3 regions of the Streptomyces sp. CRN 30 genome follow, and region 2 is predicted to be linked to each of the others. Evidence: riboswitches for the same ligand, from Rfam matches in the RefSeq annotation. Region 2 holds a riboswitch; each other region holds the start of a gene.

Region 1 (5,177 bases), on a different contig from region 2:
AGAGCCTGTGGATCCGTGCACGGCGGGCCGCCGGTACCGGGTACGGCGCCGGTCGGGCGCGAGCGCGGACCGCACCCACCGGCGAGCCCCGCAGCCCGCCGGATACGGTCGGGAGGTGACCCAGCAACCCCGGCCCGCCGACGCCGCGCCCACGCTCTTCACCTGGGAGTTCGCCACCGACCCCTATCCCGCGTACGCCTGGCTGCGCGAGCACGCGCCCGTGCACCGGACCCGGCTGCCCAGCGGGGTGGAGGCCTGGCTGGTCACCCGTTACGCCGATGCCCGGCAGGCGCTCGCCGACCCGCGGCTGTCCAAGAACCCGGCGCACCACGACGAACCCGCCCACGCCAAGGGGAAGACCGGCATCCCGGGCGAGCGCAAGGCCGACCTGATGACGCACCTGCTCAACATCGACCCGCCGGACCACACCCGGCTGCGTCGGCTGGTCTCCAAGGCGTTCACCCCGCGCCGCGTGGCCGAGTTCGCCCCCCGGGTGCAGGAGCTCACCGACCAGCTCATCGACGGGTTCGCCGAACGCGGCAGCGCCGACCTCATCCACGAGTTCGCCTTCCCGCTCCCCATCTACGCGATCTGCGACCTGCTCGGCGTCCCCCGCGAGGACCAGGACGACTTCCGGGACTGGGCGGGCATGATGATCCGGCACGGCGGGGGGCCGCGGGGCGGTGTCGCCCGGTCCGTGAAGAAGATGCGCGGCTACCTCGCCGACCTCATCCACCGCAAGCGCGAGGCACTCCCCGACGTCCCCGCCCCCGGCGAGGACCTCATCTCCGGTCTCATCCGCGCCTCCGACGAGGGCGAGCACCTCACCGAGAACGAGGCGGCGGCGATGGCCTTCATCCTGCTCTTCGCCGGCTTCGAGACGACCGTCAACCTGATCGGCAACGGCACGTACGCCCTCCTCACCCACCCCGGCCAGCGCGAACGCCTCCAGCGCTCGCTGGCCGCGGGCGAGCGCGACCTGCTCGCGACCGGCGTGGAGGAACTGCTGCGCTACGACGGCCCCGTAGAGCTCGCCACCTGGCGCTTCGCCACCCGCCCTCTCACGATCGGCGGGCAGGACATCGCGTCCGGCGACCCCGTGCTCGTGGTGCTCGCGGCGGCCGACCGCGATCCGGAGCGGTTCGCCGACCCGGACGTCCTCGACCTCTCGCGCCGTGACAACCAACACCTCGGGTACGGGCACGGCATCCATTACTGCCTGGGCGCACCCCTGGCCCGGCTGGAGGGGCAGACCGCGCTCGCGACGCTCCTCACCCGCCTTCCGGACCTCGGACTTGCGATGGATCCAGCCGATTTGCGGTGGCGTGGCGGGCTCATTATGCGGGGGTTGCGCACGCTTCCCGTGGAGTTCGCACCGGTTCGGTCATGACGCCGGAAGTGCACGTCGGAGGTGATCGCGCGACCTCGCACAGCCGGACGAATGTGACGCTTGATCAAGTTCGTGATCTGCGCGTGATCTGCGCTGCATTGACTTGTGACAAGTGATCGACTGCGGCTACGTTCACGCATCAACGCGACCGGCGCGCCTCACACCGGGGCCGGCCGGGCCGCTCCTTGCTGTCGTGTGAAAGGCAACCGCATGCTCTCCGGGAACGGTCGTCACCGGCGCCCCCGTCAGGCTCCGGCCCTCCTCGTCGCGGCGGGAGTCACCGGATCCGCCATCGCGATCCCGCTGCTCGGCGCGAGCGGGGCGAGCGCGGCCGACGGAACGGTCTGGGACCAGGTCGCCGACTGCGAGAGCGGCGGGTCCTGGAGCGCCAACACGGGCAACGGCCACTACGGCGGACTCCAGATGTCCCAGAGCGACTGGGAGAAGTACGGCGGTCTGGACTACGCCCCCAGGGCCGACCAGGCGAGCCGCTCCCAGCAGATAGCCGTCGCCGAGAGCATGCTCGCCGACCGGGGTGCCATCGCCTGGGCCACCTGCGGCGTGCTCGCCGGGCTCGCCGGCGACGACGACGCGGCGGACACCGACACCAGCGCGAAGGGCGGCTCCACCAAGTCCTCCGGTTCCTCCGGGTCTTCCGCTTCCTCCGGCGCGTCCGGCTCGTCGGAGTCCGCCACGCCGGCGGCCGGTACGACCACGCCCGGCAGCGGCTCCACCGGGAGCGCCTCCCCGAGTGCCGGCACCGCCGACGAGACGGCGTCCGGCGACAAGTCCGGCGCCTCCGGCGCGAGTACGTCGGAGGAGGACGACCCGAAGGCCTCCGCGTCGGGCGACGAGTCCGGCGAGCCGGGCGGTGACGAGGACGCCGCCGGCGAGACGGAGGAGGGCCTGGCGACCGACGCCGCGTCGGCCTCCCCCTCCGAGTCCGCCGCCCCCTCCGCCGACGCCTCCACGGACGCGGCCGAGGGCACCGGCCGGCACCGCGGCGACAGTGCCGCCGAGCAGCCGGCCGCCGGCGTCACGGGCGGGTCAACCGCCTCCACCGGACGCCACGCCGCCCAGCCCGTCGACGTGGTCAGCGAGCTGACGGGTGGCGCGTACACCCTCCGCTCCGGTGACGGCCTCTGGGCCGGCGGCAGCTCCCTCTAGGCGGATCGCATCGTTCCCGGTCGGGCGCTGGGGACCAGCGCCCGACCGCTGCGTTCCGGGTGTCCGGCGGGCAGCTGAAGGACGCCGGAACGCGCGGCAGTTCGCGAGCGCATTCGCGCCGTATGCACCATTTGATCTCGGTGGGAGATGAGTCACAAAGGCCCTGATCGTCTTTGTGTTCCGGCGTCACACGTGCCTACCGTCGTGATCGCTCGCCACAGCGGGCCCCGCGGTCGTCACGCCGAATCCTGCCAACGGCCGTACGGGAACAGTCGTCGCGCAAGCGCCGTGGGCAGGAGCGGGGGACCCAAGGTAGGTGCCGGGCCCGGGAGTCGAGAGACACCCGGAAACGGCTTGGGGTGAAGCCGCGCAGGGCAGTACGCCGTGCGCGGCCGGGCAATCTGACCGGCCCGAACCCGACAGCTCACCTCGCAGGCGTCGGTGAGGGGATCAACTTCATGCTGCGTTCCTGCAACAAGGGCAACAAGACCAAGCACCGCCGTCCGTCCAAGGCCAGTCAGGTCGTCGCGTTCGCCGGCGTCACCGGCGCCGCGATCGCCGCCCCGCTGCTGACGGCGGGCTCCGCCTCCGCCGCGTCCGCCTCCGAGTGGGACACCGTGGCCCAGTGCGAGTCCGGCGGCAACTGGTCGATCAACACCGGCAACGGCTACTACGGCGGTCTGCAGTTCTCCGCCTCCACCTGGGCCGGTTACGGCGGCACCCAGTACGCCGCCACCGCGGACAAGGCCTCCAAGGCCCAGCAGATCGAGATAGCCGAGAAGGTCCTCGCGGGCCAGGGCAAGGGTGCCTGGCCGAACTGCGGTACGGGCCTGTCCGGTGCCGCGTACAACGGTGCCGCGGCCGCCCCGTCGACCTCCGGTTCGGGCTCCGGCTCCGGTTCGGGCTCGGGCTCGGGCTCCGGGTCCGCCGGGCAGAGCGCCCCCGAGCAGAGCGCGCCGAGCCAGAGCGCGCCGAGCGGGAGCACCCAGGAGCAGCGCGCCTCGCGTTCCTCCGAGCGGGCCACCGTCGAGACCCCGACCGGCAAGAAGGTCAAGAAGGGTGACGGCGAGTACAAGGTCGTCAAGGGCGACACCTTGAGCGGCATCGCCGGCGAGAAGAACGTCGCGGGCGGCTGGGAGAAGCTCTACGAGCTGAACAAGGACGTCGTCGACGACGCCGACGTCATCTACCCGGGCCAGCAGCTGCACCTGAGCTGACGACGGCCGAACCGGTGACGGCCGGCCCGGCCGGCCACCCCCGTCCCCACGGGCGCCCCGCCCCGGTGCGTGTTCCCCCCATGCGCACCGGGGCGGGGCTTTTCCGCGAGCCGTCCGCGCGCGCCGCGGGGGCTTCCCGGGCGCGCGGCGGCGGCCGGTCGCACTGGTCCGCGTTTGTTCCGTTCAGAAACAATTTACTCTCGGTTATGTCCCCAGGGTGACCGGCAGGCTGGCCGATCCCCCGGAGCCGGTTAGGCTCATCCCGCAGGGCCACTGCCCTCGTACCCGCGTCACATCCCAGAAGGAGATGCTCGTGCCGTCCATCGACGTCGTCGTAGCCCGGGAAATCCTGGACTCCCGAGGCAACCCCACGGTCGAGGTCGAGGTCGGCCTCGACGACGGCAGCACCGGCCGTGCCGCCGTTCCGTCCGGTGCCTCCACGGGTGCCTTCGAGGCCATCGAGCTCCGTGACGGCGACACCAGCCGTTACCTCGGCAAGGGCGTGGAGAAGGCCGTCCTCGCCGTCATCGAGCAGATCGGCCCGGAGCTGGTCGGCTACGACGCCACCGAGCAGCGCCTGATCGACCAGGCGATGTTCGACCTGGACGCCACCGACAACAAGGGCTCCCTCGGCGCCAACGCCATCCTCGGCGTCTCCCTCGCCGTCGCGCACGCCGCCTCCGAGGCGTCCGACCTGCCGCTCTTCCGCTACCTGGGCGGCCCCAACGCGCACCTGCTGCCGGTGCCGATGATGAACATCCTGAACGGCGGCTCGCACGCCGACTCCAACGTGGACATCCAGGAGTTCATGATCGCCCCGATCGGCGCGGAGACCTTCTCCGAGGCCCTGCGCTGGGGCACCGAGGTCTACCACACGCTGAAGAAGGTCCTGAAGAACAAGGGCCTGGCCACCGGCCTCGGCGACGAGGGCGGCTTCGCCCCGAACCTCGGCTCCAACCGCGAGGCCCTCGACCTCATCCTCGAGGCGATCAACGAGGCCGGCTACACCCCCGGTGAGCAGATCGCCCTGGCGCTCGACGTCGCCGCCTCCGAGTTCTACAAGGACGGCGTCTACTCCTTCGAGGGCAAGGAGCGCACGGCCGCCGAGATGACCGAGTACTACGCCGAGCTCGTCGAGGCGTACCCGCTCGTCTCCATCGAGGACCCGCTGTTCGAGGACGACTGGGAGGGCTGGAAGACCATCACCGACCAGCTCGGTGACAAAGTCCAGCTCGTCGGCGACGACCTGTTCGTCACCAACCCCGAGCGCCTGGCCCGCGGCATCGAGGAGGGCACCGCCAACGCCCTGCTGGTCAAGGTCAACCAGATCGGCTCGCTGACCGAGACCCTGGACGCCGTCGAGCTGGCCCAGCGCAACGGCTTCAAGTGCATGATGTCCCACC
Region 2 (5,177 bases):
ACTGACCGAGGGACGACTGACCGAGGGGACGACTGGTCGAGGGGACGACTGACCGAGGGGCCGATCGGCCCAACCCGCCCTGCGCCGGCCCGCCCGCACCGGCACGCTGCCAGTGACCGACGACGCGGAGGTGGGCGGTGGGCAGGACGGCAGTGCGCAGAGGAACGGCACTCGTGGTGGCGGGGCTGGTCGCGGTGGCGGTCGCCGGGTGCGGGCAGGAGTCCGGCCGCGCGATGACGCGGGCGCTCGCCGCCGACGCCGAGTTCACCCATCCCGGTGTCCTCGTCAGCGAGGCCCAGCTGGACACCGTACGGAAGAACACGACCGCCGGGCGGCAGCCGTGGCTCTCCGCCTACCTGACCATGCGGGACAGCCCGTACGGGTCGTACCGGCACAAGGCGCGGCCGTTCGCGACCGTCCACTGTCCCGGCGGGAAGAAGGCCGGACGGGGCTGCGAGGAGGAGCGCGAGGACGCCATCGCCGCCTACACGCAGGCCTTGCTGTTCGGCGTCACCGGCAAGGAGCGGCACGCCGTCAAGGCCCGGCAGATCATGGACGCCTGGTCGGCGAAGCTCACGGAGCACACCGGGGACAACGCCGGTCTCCAGGCCGGCTGGACCGCCTCCACCTGGGCGCGGGCCGCCGAACTCGTCCGCCACACGCCCGGCGCGGGCTGGCCGGAGGGCCGGGTCCGGCGGTTCGGGACCATGCTGCGCACCGCGCACCTGCCCGAGCTGACCGAGAAGGTCCCCGACCACAACGGCAACTGGGACCTCATCGCCACCGACGGCGCGATCTCCGCCGCCGTCTTCCTCGACGACCACAAGACGTTCGACCGGGCCCTCAAACGGTTCCGGGACCGGGTGCCCGCCTACTTCTACCTGGAGAAGGACGGCGAGCTGCCGTTCACCCCGGCCGGCAGCAGCATCGCCACCCAGAAACGGCTCGTCTCGTACTGGCACGAGCAGAAGACGTTCAAGGACGGCGTCACCCAGGAGACCTGCCGCAACTTCGCCCACGTCGGCTACTCCATCGCCGCCACCGCCCACATCGCCGAGACCGCCTGGCACCAGGGCGTCGACCTGTACGGCGAGGTGCAGGACCGGCTCACCGCCGCGCTGGCGCTGCACGCCCGGCAGCAGGCGGCCGGCACCACGCCCCGCTGGCTCTGCGGCGGCAAGGTCGAGCGCAACCTCGGGCCCGACCTGGAGGTCGCCCTCAACCACCTGGAGAACCGGGCCGGCACCTCCGTGCCCGCCGCGCACAGGCTCGCGGCCAGGACCCGCCCCGCCGGGACCGACGACCTCTTCGTCTCCTGGGAGACCCTCACCCACGCCGGCAACCCGGGCCGATGACCCCGCCGGACGACCCGGCGGATACCGCGGACGAGGGGCGCGCGATACGCGTGTGACGAGCACCCCGCGGATGGCGTACACTGAAGACACAACGACGCGGGGTGGAGCAGCTCGGTAGCTCGCTGGGCTCATAACCCAGAGGTCGCAGGTTCAAATCCTGTCCCCGCTACTGAAGGCCGGAGGCCGGAATCCGACAGGGTTCCGGCCTCCGGTGCGTTTCCCCGCAGGCTCCCACGCGCCCGCGTTCATCCGTACGGCCCTCTGCGCTCGCCGCCCGCCCCCGCTCCGGGAACCCTGGACTGGCGGGACGGGAAGCGGCGGCGGGTACAGGTTGGCGGGAGGCGAGACGTGCGGCCTGGTGACGTGGGCGAGGGACCGTACGCCAGGGCCGGCGGCCGGCTGCCCGGCGATCCGGTGCCCGACCCCGGCCTCGGCGACGACGGCTCCGGAGCGACCCGGCTCCCGGGGCGCGCGGAAGGACGGCGGTTCACCTCCGCCCACACCCTCGTGCGCCTGCTCCCCCTGCTCCTCGTCGTCGTCGCCGTCGTCTACGACCTCCTCACCCCGCGCTACTTCACCGCGGGCCCCCTCTACACCGCCGCTCCGCTGCTCGCCGCGCCGCTCTACTCCCGGCGCGGCACCCTGTTCACCGGCATCGCCGTCGTCGGCGCGGTCATCGGCCTCCAGCTCTCCAAGGGCGTCGCCCACTACATCGACTCGATCACCGAGCTGGTGACCATAGCGACCGTCGCCGCGCTCGCCGTCCTCGTCAACGGCTTCGTCCGCCGCACCGACGAGCGGCTCGCCACCGCCCGCGAGATCGCCGAGGCGGCCCAGCGCGCCGTCCTGCCCCAGCCCGTCGAACGGCTCGGCGGCTTCGAGATCGCCGCCTGCTACGAGGCGGCCCAGGCCGACGCCTTCATCGGCGGCGACCTCTACGCGGTGCAGGACAGCCCGCGCGGCATCCGCCTGATCGTCGGGGACGTACGCGGCAAGGGGATGGGCGCGGTGGCCGCCGTCGCCGTCGTCATCGGGGCCTTCCGCGAGGCCGCCGAGCAGGAGGCGTCCCTGGAGGCGGTCGCCCAGCGGCTCGAACGGGCGCTGGCCCGCGAGGGCACCCGCCGCGAGGGACTCGACGCCTTCGAGGGGTTCACCACCGCCGTCCTCGTCGAACTCCCGCACGGCGACGGAGTCGTCCGCGTCGTCAACCGCGGCCACCCGCCACCGCTGCTGCTCTACGCCGACGGCCGCCTGCGCATGCTCAGCGCCCGCGAGCCCGCGCTGCCGCTCGGCATGGGCGAACTGGGCGTCTGGCCGGACCGCGCCGAGGAGACCACTTTTCCCAGCGGTGCCACCCTGCTGCTCTACACCGACGGTCTCTCCGAGGCCCGCGACGCCGACGGCGAGTTCTACGACCCGTGCGTCCGGCTCACCGGCCGCAGCTTCCGGCACCCCGAGGCGCTCCTCGACGTCCTCGCCGCGGACGTGCGCCGGCACTCCGGGGGCGGCATGGCGGACGACATGGCGCTGCTCGCCGTACGCCGTCCCTGACCGTTGTCACCGGGGGTGACGTGCCGAGCGCCCTCCGCATAACAACTGAGGCACGGTCAGCTTCAAGGGGTGGCGTAGATCGATTCCGTGGTGTGGCGGTACCGGGTCAACTCGCCCGGTTTTCGCCGGTCGTGCGGCCTTGGTTCCGGCGGGATCCCTTAATGATCAAGGGGAACGGCTTGGAATACGCACCTCGTGTCTATTAACGTTCGATAACGCAGCGCGGTCGTCCCAGCCGTCACAGAAGGCGGCTCCGTGCGCACGCGCCGAATCCCGTCAAAGGGAACCGGGGAACCACCACCTTGGGGTGAATCGCTCGTCCACGGCTGTGGAGACCACAGCCCGTATACGCGCGTAGGAGACCTTCCTGCTCCGAACCCGTCAGCTAACCCGGTAGGCGAGAAGGAAGGAAAGGAGTACGCCCACGTGGCGTCCAACCGGCCTGCCCCCGAGGCCCCGTTCCTGCCGGCCCAGCACGAGGGCGACACCTTCGGCTACGGCGGCTACCGCCCCGACGAGGGTCCCTTCGAGGAGTGGAACCCCACCGCCGAGTCCATCCGGCCCGTGCGCGGCAAGCACCGCGTCGCCAAGCAGCGCGGCGGACTCGCCCGCAGCTCCACCGTCCTCGGCGTCGGTGTCATAGCCGCCGTCGGCGCCGGCGGCATGGCCAGCGCGCAGACCGGCAAGCCGCCGGTCTCGATATCCATGCCCGACCTGCCGAACGTCGGCTCGCTCATCTCGGACGACGACGAGGCGGCCGCCGACGACACCGCCGTCGCCCCGCTCAGCTCCATCGCCGCCGTCGGCGCCGTCGCCTCCGACAGCGGTGAGGAGAGCGCGGACGCCGGCCAGGCACTGGTCGGGCGGATCATGGCGCAGGCCGAGCAGCAGCAGGACCAGGTCGACACCAAGGCCGCCGAGGAGGCCGCCGCGGCCGCCGAGAAGAAGGCCGCCGAAGCCGCCGCCGAGGCGGAGAAGAAGGCCGAGGCCAAGGCCGCCGCCGCCAAGAAGAAGGCGGAGGAGGAGGCCGCGAAGAAGGCCGAGGCCGAGCGGCTCGCCAAGCTCGCCGCGCAGTACGCCCTGCCGACCTCCTCGTACACGATCTCCTCGACCTTCGGGCAGGCCGGCGCGTACTGGTCCTCCGGCTACCACACCGGACTCGACTTCGCCGCCCCCACCGGCACCCTCATCAAGGCCGTCCACACCGGGACGATCACCGAGGCGGGCTGGGCCGGCTCCTACGGCTACCGCACGATCCTCACCCTCGACGACGGCACCGAGCTGTGGTTCTGCCACCAGTCCTCGATCAGCGTCAGCGTCGGCCAGCAGGTCAACACCGGCGACGTCATCGGCCGCGTCGGCGCCACCGGCAACGTCACCGGCGCCCACCTCCACCTGGAGGTCCACCCCGACGGCGCGGCCTCCGGCATCGACCCGATGGCCTGGCTGCAGAGCAAGGGCCTCAACCCGTAGGACCGTCCCGCCCCGAGAACCCCGGCGGTCCTGGCGACGACCCCCCGACGTCAGGGCTGCCGGTTCGGCGGGCCGTCGCCGTCCCGCGGTCGTCGCGGTCCGTGGCGGTTCACGGCCGGTACGGGTTGCAGGCGTACGGCTGGGGCACATACGGCTGGGGCACGTACGGCGGCGGGCGGTACGCCGCGGGCGGCGCGGCCGGCTGCCCGTACACGCCGTACACCGGCCAGGGCGGGACCGTCACCGGAACCGGCGGAGCCGTGGCCCGCGCCGCGTGGTCCAGCGCCGGACGCGCCACCTCGCGCCGGCTCCACAGCCGCTCCAGCAGCTCCCGCTCCCGTACGGCGAAGTCGGCGCCCACCCGGCCGCCCCGGGCCCGGTGCCGCAGCAACGCCAGCGACGTCGCGTACGCCTCGTACTCCGCCACCGCCCGCGCCGCCTCCTTCCCGGCGTACCGGCGGGCGTGGTCCCGGGCGACGCGCCGCGCCCGCATCGAGCCGAGCGCGTACGGCTCGGCCGGCGTCAGCCACCCCGCCACCGCGTAGACGGGCAGCTCGGTCCGTACGGTGACCAGCTCGCGCTGCCTGGTCCACACCGCGAGCCAGGTCAGCAGGCCGAACACCGGCACCATGAACACCGCGTACACCGCGAAGAAGCCGTACTCGCCGAAGGCCGACGAACCGTTCCACAGCGCGTGCGTGCCCATCGCCAGCAGCAGACCGGCGAAGGGCAGCAGCACGCGGCGGACGCGCCGGCCGGCCCCGCCGAGCACGGCGAGACCGAAGCCGAGGCCGGTGA
Region 3 (5,177 bases), on a different contig from region 2:
GTCGACATGCCGGAGCTGGAACTGCTGCCCGCCTCCTACGACCTGCCGGGCGCCCGCCTCCTCGACCTCGTGCAGGTCATGGACCGCATCCGCGCCGAGTGCCCGTGGTCCTCGCAGCGGACCCACAAGGGCCTGGCGAAGTACGCGATCGAAGAGGCGTACGAGCTGGTCGAGGCCATCGAGGACGGCGACCGCGACGACCTCCGCGAGGAACTGGGCGACGTCCTGCTCCAGGTCGTCTTCCACTCGCGGATCGCGGAGGACGACCCAGACGCGCCCTTCTCCGTCGACGACGTCGCCGGGACCATCGTCGACAAGCTGGTCCACCGCCACCCGCACGTCTTCGGGGACGCCGTCGTCACCACCCCGGAGGAGGTCCGTGAGCAGTGGCTGCGCACGAAGCAGGTCGAGAAGCGGCGTACCTCCGTCACGGAGGGCGTCCCGCTCGGCCAGCCCGGACTCGCGCTCGCCGCGAAGCTCGCCTCCCGGGTGCGCTCAGCCGGACTCGACACCCCGCTGCCCCGGGGCGAGGGCCTCGGCTACGAGCTGCTGGCCCTGGCCGTCCGCGCGGAGGCCGAGGGCGTCGACCCGGAGACCGCCCTGCACGCCGCCGCCCGCACCTACCGCGACGCCATCCGTGAGACGGAGCGGAAGAAGGAAAACGGGGCGGCGGCTGCGGCCGACGCCGGCTGACGCGCCCCGGTTACGGTCGTGAGGTGAACGACCACACCACGCACCTCAGCACCACCATCCCCAGCACCCCCGCTCCGGAACTGTTCACCTGGGAGTTCGCGAGCGACCCCTACCCCGCCTACGCCTGGCTGCGGGAGCACGCCCCCGTGCACCGCACCCGGCTGCCCAGCGGGGTTCAGGCGTGGCTGGTCACCCGGTACGCCGACGCGCGGCAGGCCCTCGCCGACCCCAGGCTGTCCAAGAACCCCGCCCACCACGCCGGGGACGCGCACGCCAAGGGCCGGACCGGTATCCCGGGCGAGCGCAAGGCCGAGCTGATGACGCACCTGCTCAACATCGACCCGCCGGACCACACCCGGCTGCGGCGGCTGGTCAGCAAGGCGTTCACCCCGGGCCGTGTCGCCGAGTTCGCGCCCCGCGTGCAGGAACTGGCCGACGGCCTCATCGACTCCTTCGCCGGGCGCGGCGAGGCCGACCTCATCCACGAGTTCGCCTTCCCCCTCCCCATCTACGCCATCTGCGACCTGCTCGGCGTCCCGCGCGAGGACCAGGACGACTTCCGGGACTGGGCGGGGATGATGATCCGGCACGGCGGGGGGCCGCGCGGCGGGGTCGCGCGGTCGGTGAAGAAGATGCGCGGCTACCTCGCCGACCTCATCCACCGCAAGCGCTCCGACCCCGGCGACGACCTGATCTCGGGTCTGATCCGCGCCTCCGACCACGGCGAGCACCTCACCGAGAACGAGGCCGCCGCGATGGCCTTCATCCTTCTCTTCGCCGGGTTCGAGACCACCGTCAACCTCATCGGGAACGGGATGTACGCCCTGCTCACCCACCCCGGGCAGCGGACCCGCCTCCAGGAGTCCCTGGCCGCCGGCGAGGACGGCCTGCTGGCGACCGGCGTCGAGGAACTCCTCCGCTTCGACGGCCCCGTGGAGCTGGCCACCTGGCGGTTCGCGACCCGGCCGCTCACCCTCGGCGGCGAGGACATCGCCCCCGGCGACCCGGTCCTCGTCGTCCTCGCCGCCGCCGACCGCGACCCGGAGCGGTTCACGGAGCCGGACACGCTGGACCTGAGCCGCCGGGACAACCAGCACCTCGGCTACGGCCACGGCATCCACTACTGCCTGGGCGCCCCGCTCGCCCGCCTGGAGGGCCGGACCGCGCTCGCCACGCTCCTGACCCGGCTGCCGGACCTGAGCCTCGCCGCCGACCCGGCGGAACTCCGCTGGCGCGGCGGCCTCATCATGCGCGGACTGCGCACGCTGCCGGTCTCCTTCACCCCGGTCTCGTGACGCCGGCCCGAAGGGGCCGTCGCAGCCGCAAAGGTGACACGCGCTCAGCTCCGTGATCTCCATGTGATCTGCACGGCATGAACTTGTGATGAGTGATCGTATGCCTATACGTTCACGGATCAGCGCGGCGCTGATCACCAACCGCCGTGCGGGCCCTGCTGTCTCGCGAAAGGTCTCCGCATGCTCTCCGGGAACGGTCGTCACCGCCGCCCCCGCCAGGCCCCTGCCCTGGTCGTCGCCGCCGGAGTCACCGGCTCCGCCATCGCGATCCCGCTCCTCGGGGCCACCGGCGCCAACGCGGCCGACGGTACGACCTGGGACCGTGTCGCCGAGTGCGAGACCGGCGGCGCCTGGAGCCAGAACGACGGCAACGGCTACTACGGCGGTTTGCAGTTGTCGCAGAAACAGTGGGAGCAGTACGGCGGTCTCGCCTACGCCTCCAGCGCCGACCAGGCGAGCCGCGCCCAGCAGATCCGCGTCGCCGAGAAGGTGCTGGCGGCCGAGGGCGTCGCCACCTGGCCGACCTGCGGCCTGCTCAGCGGCCTGAACACCGGTTCGTCCGGCTCGACGGCATCGGACACCGAATCGGACAGTTCGTCTTCTTCGTCCGATGGGTCCGCTTCTTCGGACGGCACGGACAGCGAGGGCGACGCGAAGGCGACGGAGTCCGACGATGCCGCGACCGACTCCGACGAGGACGCCGGCGCCTCGGCGTCGCCGTCCGCCTCGGCCTCGTCCGACGCGTCGGACGAGAGTGACGAATCGTCCAAGTCCGGCAAGTCGTCCGATTCCGACGAGCCGACCGACGCCGCGACCGGCTCGGCCACCACCAAGCGCGACGACGCCGACAGCCTCGAAGAGGCCGGCGGCATCTCGAACCTGACCGAGACGCCCGCCCCCGGCTCCGGCCGGCACCGCGGCGGCAGCGCCGACGGCGAGGCGGCGGACGGCCGTTCGGGCTCCTCCTCGGGCCGGCACGCCTCGCGCGGCGACGACGAGGCGCGCGTCGCGGCCGACGGCACCTACACGGTGCGCACCGGCGACAGCCTCTGCGCCATCGCCGACTCCCTTGAGCTCGACGGGGGATGGCGCTCGCTCTACGCGGAGAACAAGGATGTCGTCGGTCTCGATCCCGACCTCATCCTTCCCGGTCAGAAGCTTGCGCTTACGGCCGAACCGGTCGAACCGGTCGAAAGTGAGCGGTAGTTCGCGTCACGGTTCGGGCTGAATGTCCGTAATAAACGCCGTGAGAGATAGGTCTCAGAAGCCCTGATCGTCTTTGTAAATCCGTGTGGCGCGTGTCTACGGTCGTCACCGCTCGCCATCGCGGGCCCCGGCCGCCGCAACGCCGAATCCTGCCAGCGGCTGCCCGGGAACAGTCGTCGCGTCAAGCGCCGCAGGCAGGAGCGGGGGACCCAAGGTAAGTGCCGCGCCGGGCAGTTGAGCCGGAGCGGCTAGGGGTGAAGCCGTGTCAGCGCGTCATACGCGGATGACACGGCCGGGCAACCGAACCGGCCCGAACCCGACAGCTCACCTCGTAGGCGTCGGTGAGGGGATCTCCATGCTGTTTTCCAGCAAGGGCAAGCACCGTCGTCCTTCCAAGGCCACCCGGGCCATCGCCGTCGCGGGAGTCGCCGGTGCCGCCGTCGCCGCCCCGCTGATGGCGGCCGGCAACGCCTCCGCCGCCACCTCCGCCGAGTGGGACACCGTCGCCCAGTGCGAGTCCGGCGGCAACTGGTCCATCAACACCGGCAACGGCTACTACGGCGGTCTGCAGTTCTCCGCCTCCACCTGGGCGGCGTACGGCGGCACGCAGTACGCCTCCACCGCCGACCAGGCCAGCAAGGACCAGCAGATACAGGTCGCCGAGAAGGTCCTCGCCGCCCAGGGCAAGGGTGCCTGGCCGAGCTGCGGAACGGGCCTGTCCAGCGCCGGCTACACCGGCGGCGGCTCCTCCGACGAGGGCCAGAGCAGCGGTTCGCAGGAGCAGAGCACGGGCTCCACCGGCTCCACCGGATCGACCGGTTCCACGGGCGCCACCGAGGACCGCTCCGCCGAGCAGCCCGCCTCCCGCTCGCAGGAGCGCCCGGCGGCCGAGCAGAAGGCCGAGAAGAAGACGGTCACCACGCCGACCGGCAAGAAGGTCGAGAAGGGCGACGGCGAGTACAAGGTGGTCAAGGGCGACACCCTCAGCTCCATCGCCGCCGAGCACGACGTCAAGGGCGGCTGGTCGAAGCTGTTCGACCTGAACGACGACATCGTCGACGAGGCCGACCTCATCTACCCGGGCCAGCAGCTCCACCTGAGCTGACGGTCCCGTCAGACCCCCCGCCCCGGCGCGTGTTCCCCCGTACGCGCCGGGGCGGGGTCATGTCCGGTTCCCGGAGCGCTTTTGTTCCGTTCGGAAACAATTTACTCTCGGTTCTGTCCAACGGGTGGGTGACCGGCTGGCCGATCGCCCGGAGCCGGTTAGGCTCGGACCCGCAGAGCCGCTGCGTGCCGCAGACCCGTGGCACACAGATGCGTCACACAGAAGCGTCACACTGAAGAAGGAGATGCTCGTGCCGTCCATCGACGTCGTCGTAGCCCGGGAAATCCTGGACTCCCGAGGCAACCCCACGGTCGAGGTCGAGGTCGGCCTCGACGACGGCAGCACGGGTCGTGCCGCCGTTCCGTCCGGTGCCTCCACCGGTGCCTTCGAGGCCATCGAGCTCCGTGACGGCGACACCAACCGCTACCTCGGCAAGGGTGTCGAGAAGGCCGTCCTCGCCGTCATCGAGCAGATCGGCCCGGAGCTGGTCGGCTACGACGCCACCGAGCAGCGTCTGATCGACCAGGCCATGTTCGACCTGGACGCCACCGACAACAAGGGCTCGCTCGGCGCCAACGCCATCCTGGGCGTCTCCCTGGCCGTCGCGCACGCCGCCTCCGAGGCGTCCGACCTGCCGCTCTTCCGCTACCTGGGCGGCCCGAACGCGCACCTGCTGCCCGTTCCGATGATGAACATCCTGAACGGCGGCTCGCACGCCGACTCCAACGTGGACATCCAGGAGTTCATGATCGCCCCGATCGGCGCGGAGTCCTTCTCCGAGGCGCTGCGCTGGGGCGCCGAGGTCTACCACACGCTGAAGAAGGTGCTGAAGACCAAGGGCCTGTCCACCGGTCTCGGCGACGAGGGCGGCTTCGCCC

The links. A riboswitch is a leader RNA that binds a small molecule or an ion and turns the genes downstream of it on or off. The one in region 2 is predicted to bind cyclic di-AMP.
Region 1: linked by a shared signal. The riboswitch ahead of UW392_RS38290 (transglycosylase family protein) and the one ahead of UW392_RS05550 (M23 family metallopeptidase) in region 2 are both predicted to bind cyclic di-AMP.
Region 3: linked by a shared signal. The riboswitch ahead of UW392_RS36265 (transglycosylase family protein) and the one ahead of UW392_RS05550 (M23 family metallopeptidase) in region 2 are both predicted to bind cyclic di-AMP.

The regions. Positions count from the first base shown of each region.
Region 1 is NZ_JAVRHI010000362.1:147-5,323, reverse strand. Features, by position in the region: gene UW392_RS38305 (nucleoside triphosphate pyrophosphohydrolase) at 1-1, shown strand, start outside; gene UW392_RS38300 (cytochrome P450) at 116-1,390, shown strand; gene UW392_RS38295 (transglycosylase family protein) at 1,601-2,557, shown strand; cyclic di-AMP (ydaO/yuaA leader) riboswitch at 2,832-3,010, shown strand; gene UW392_RS38290 (transglycosylase family protein) at 3,016-3,774, shown strand; partial or broken gene eno (phosphopyruvate hydratase) at 4,088-5,177, shown strand, end outside.
Region 2 is NZ_JAVRHI010000057.1:16,068-21,244, reverse strand. Features, by position in the region: gene UW392_RS05570 (dihydrofolate reductase family protein) at 1-5, shown strand, start outside; gene UW392_RS05565 (alginate lyase family protein) at 138-1,355, shown strand; tRNA gene UW392_RS05560 (tRNA-Met) at 1,451-1,524, shown strand; gene UW392_RS05555 (PP2C family protein-serine/threonine phosphatase) at 1,704-2,906, shown strand; cyclic di-AMP (ydaO/yuaA leader) riboswitch at 3,161-3,321, shown strand; gene UW392_RS05550 (M23 family metallopeptidase) at 3,333-4,379, shown strand; gene UW392_RS05545 (PrsW family intramembrane metalloprotease) at 4,489-5,177, opposite strand, start outside.
Region 3 is NZ_JAVRHI010000338.1:609-5,785, reverse strand. Features, by position in the region: gene UW392_RS36280 (nucleoside triphosphate pyrophosphohydrolase) at 1-693, shown strand, start outside; gene UW392_RS36275 (cytochrome P450) at 717-1,988, shown strand; gene UW392_RS36270 (transglycosylase family protein) at 2,169-3,194, shown strand; cyclic di-AMP (ydaO/yuaA leader) riboswitch at 3,371-3,547, shown strand; gene UW392_RS36265 (transglycosylase family protein) at 3,550-4,299, shown strand; partial or broken gene eno (phosphopyruvate hydratase) at 4,550-5,177, shown strand, end outside.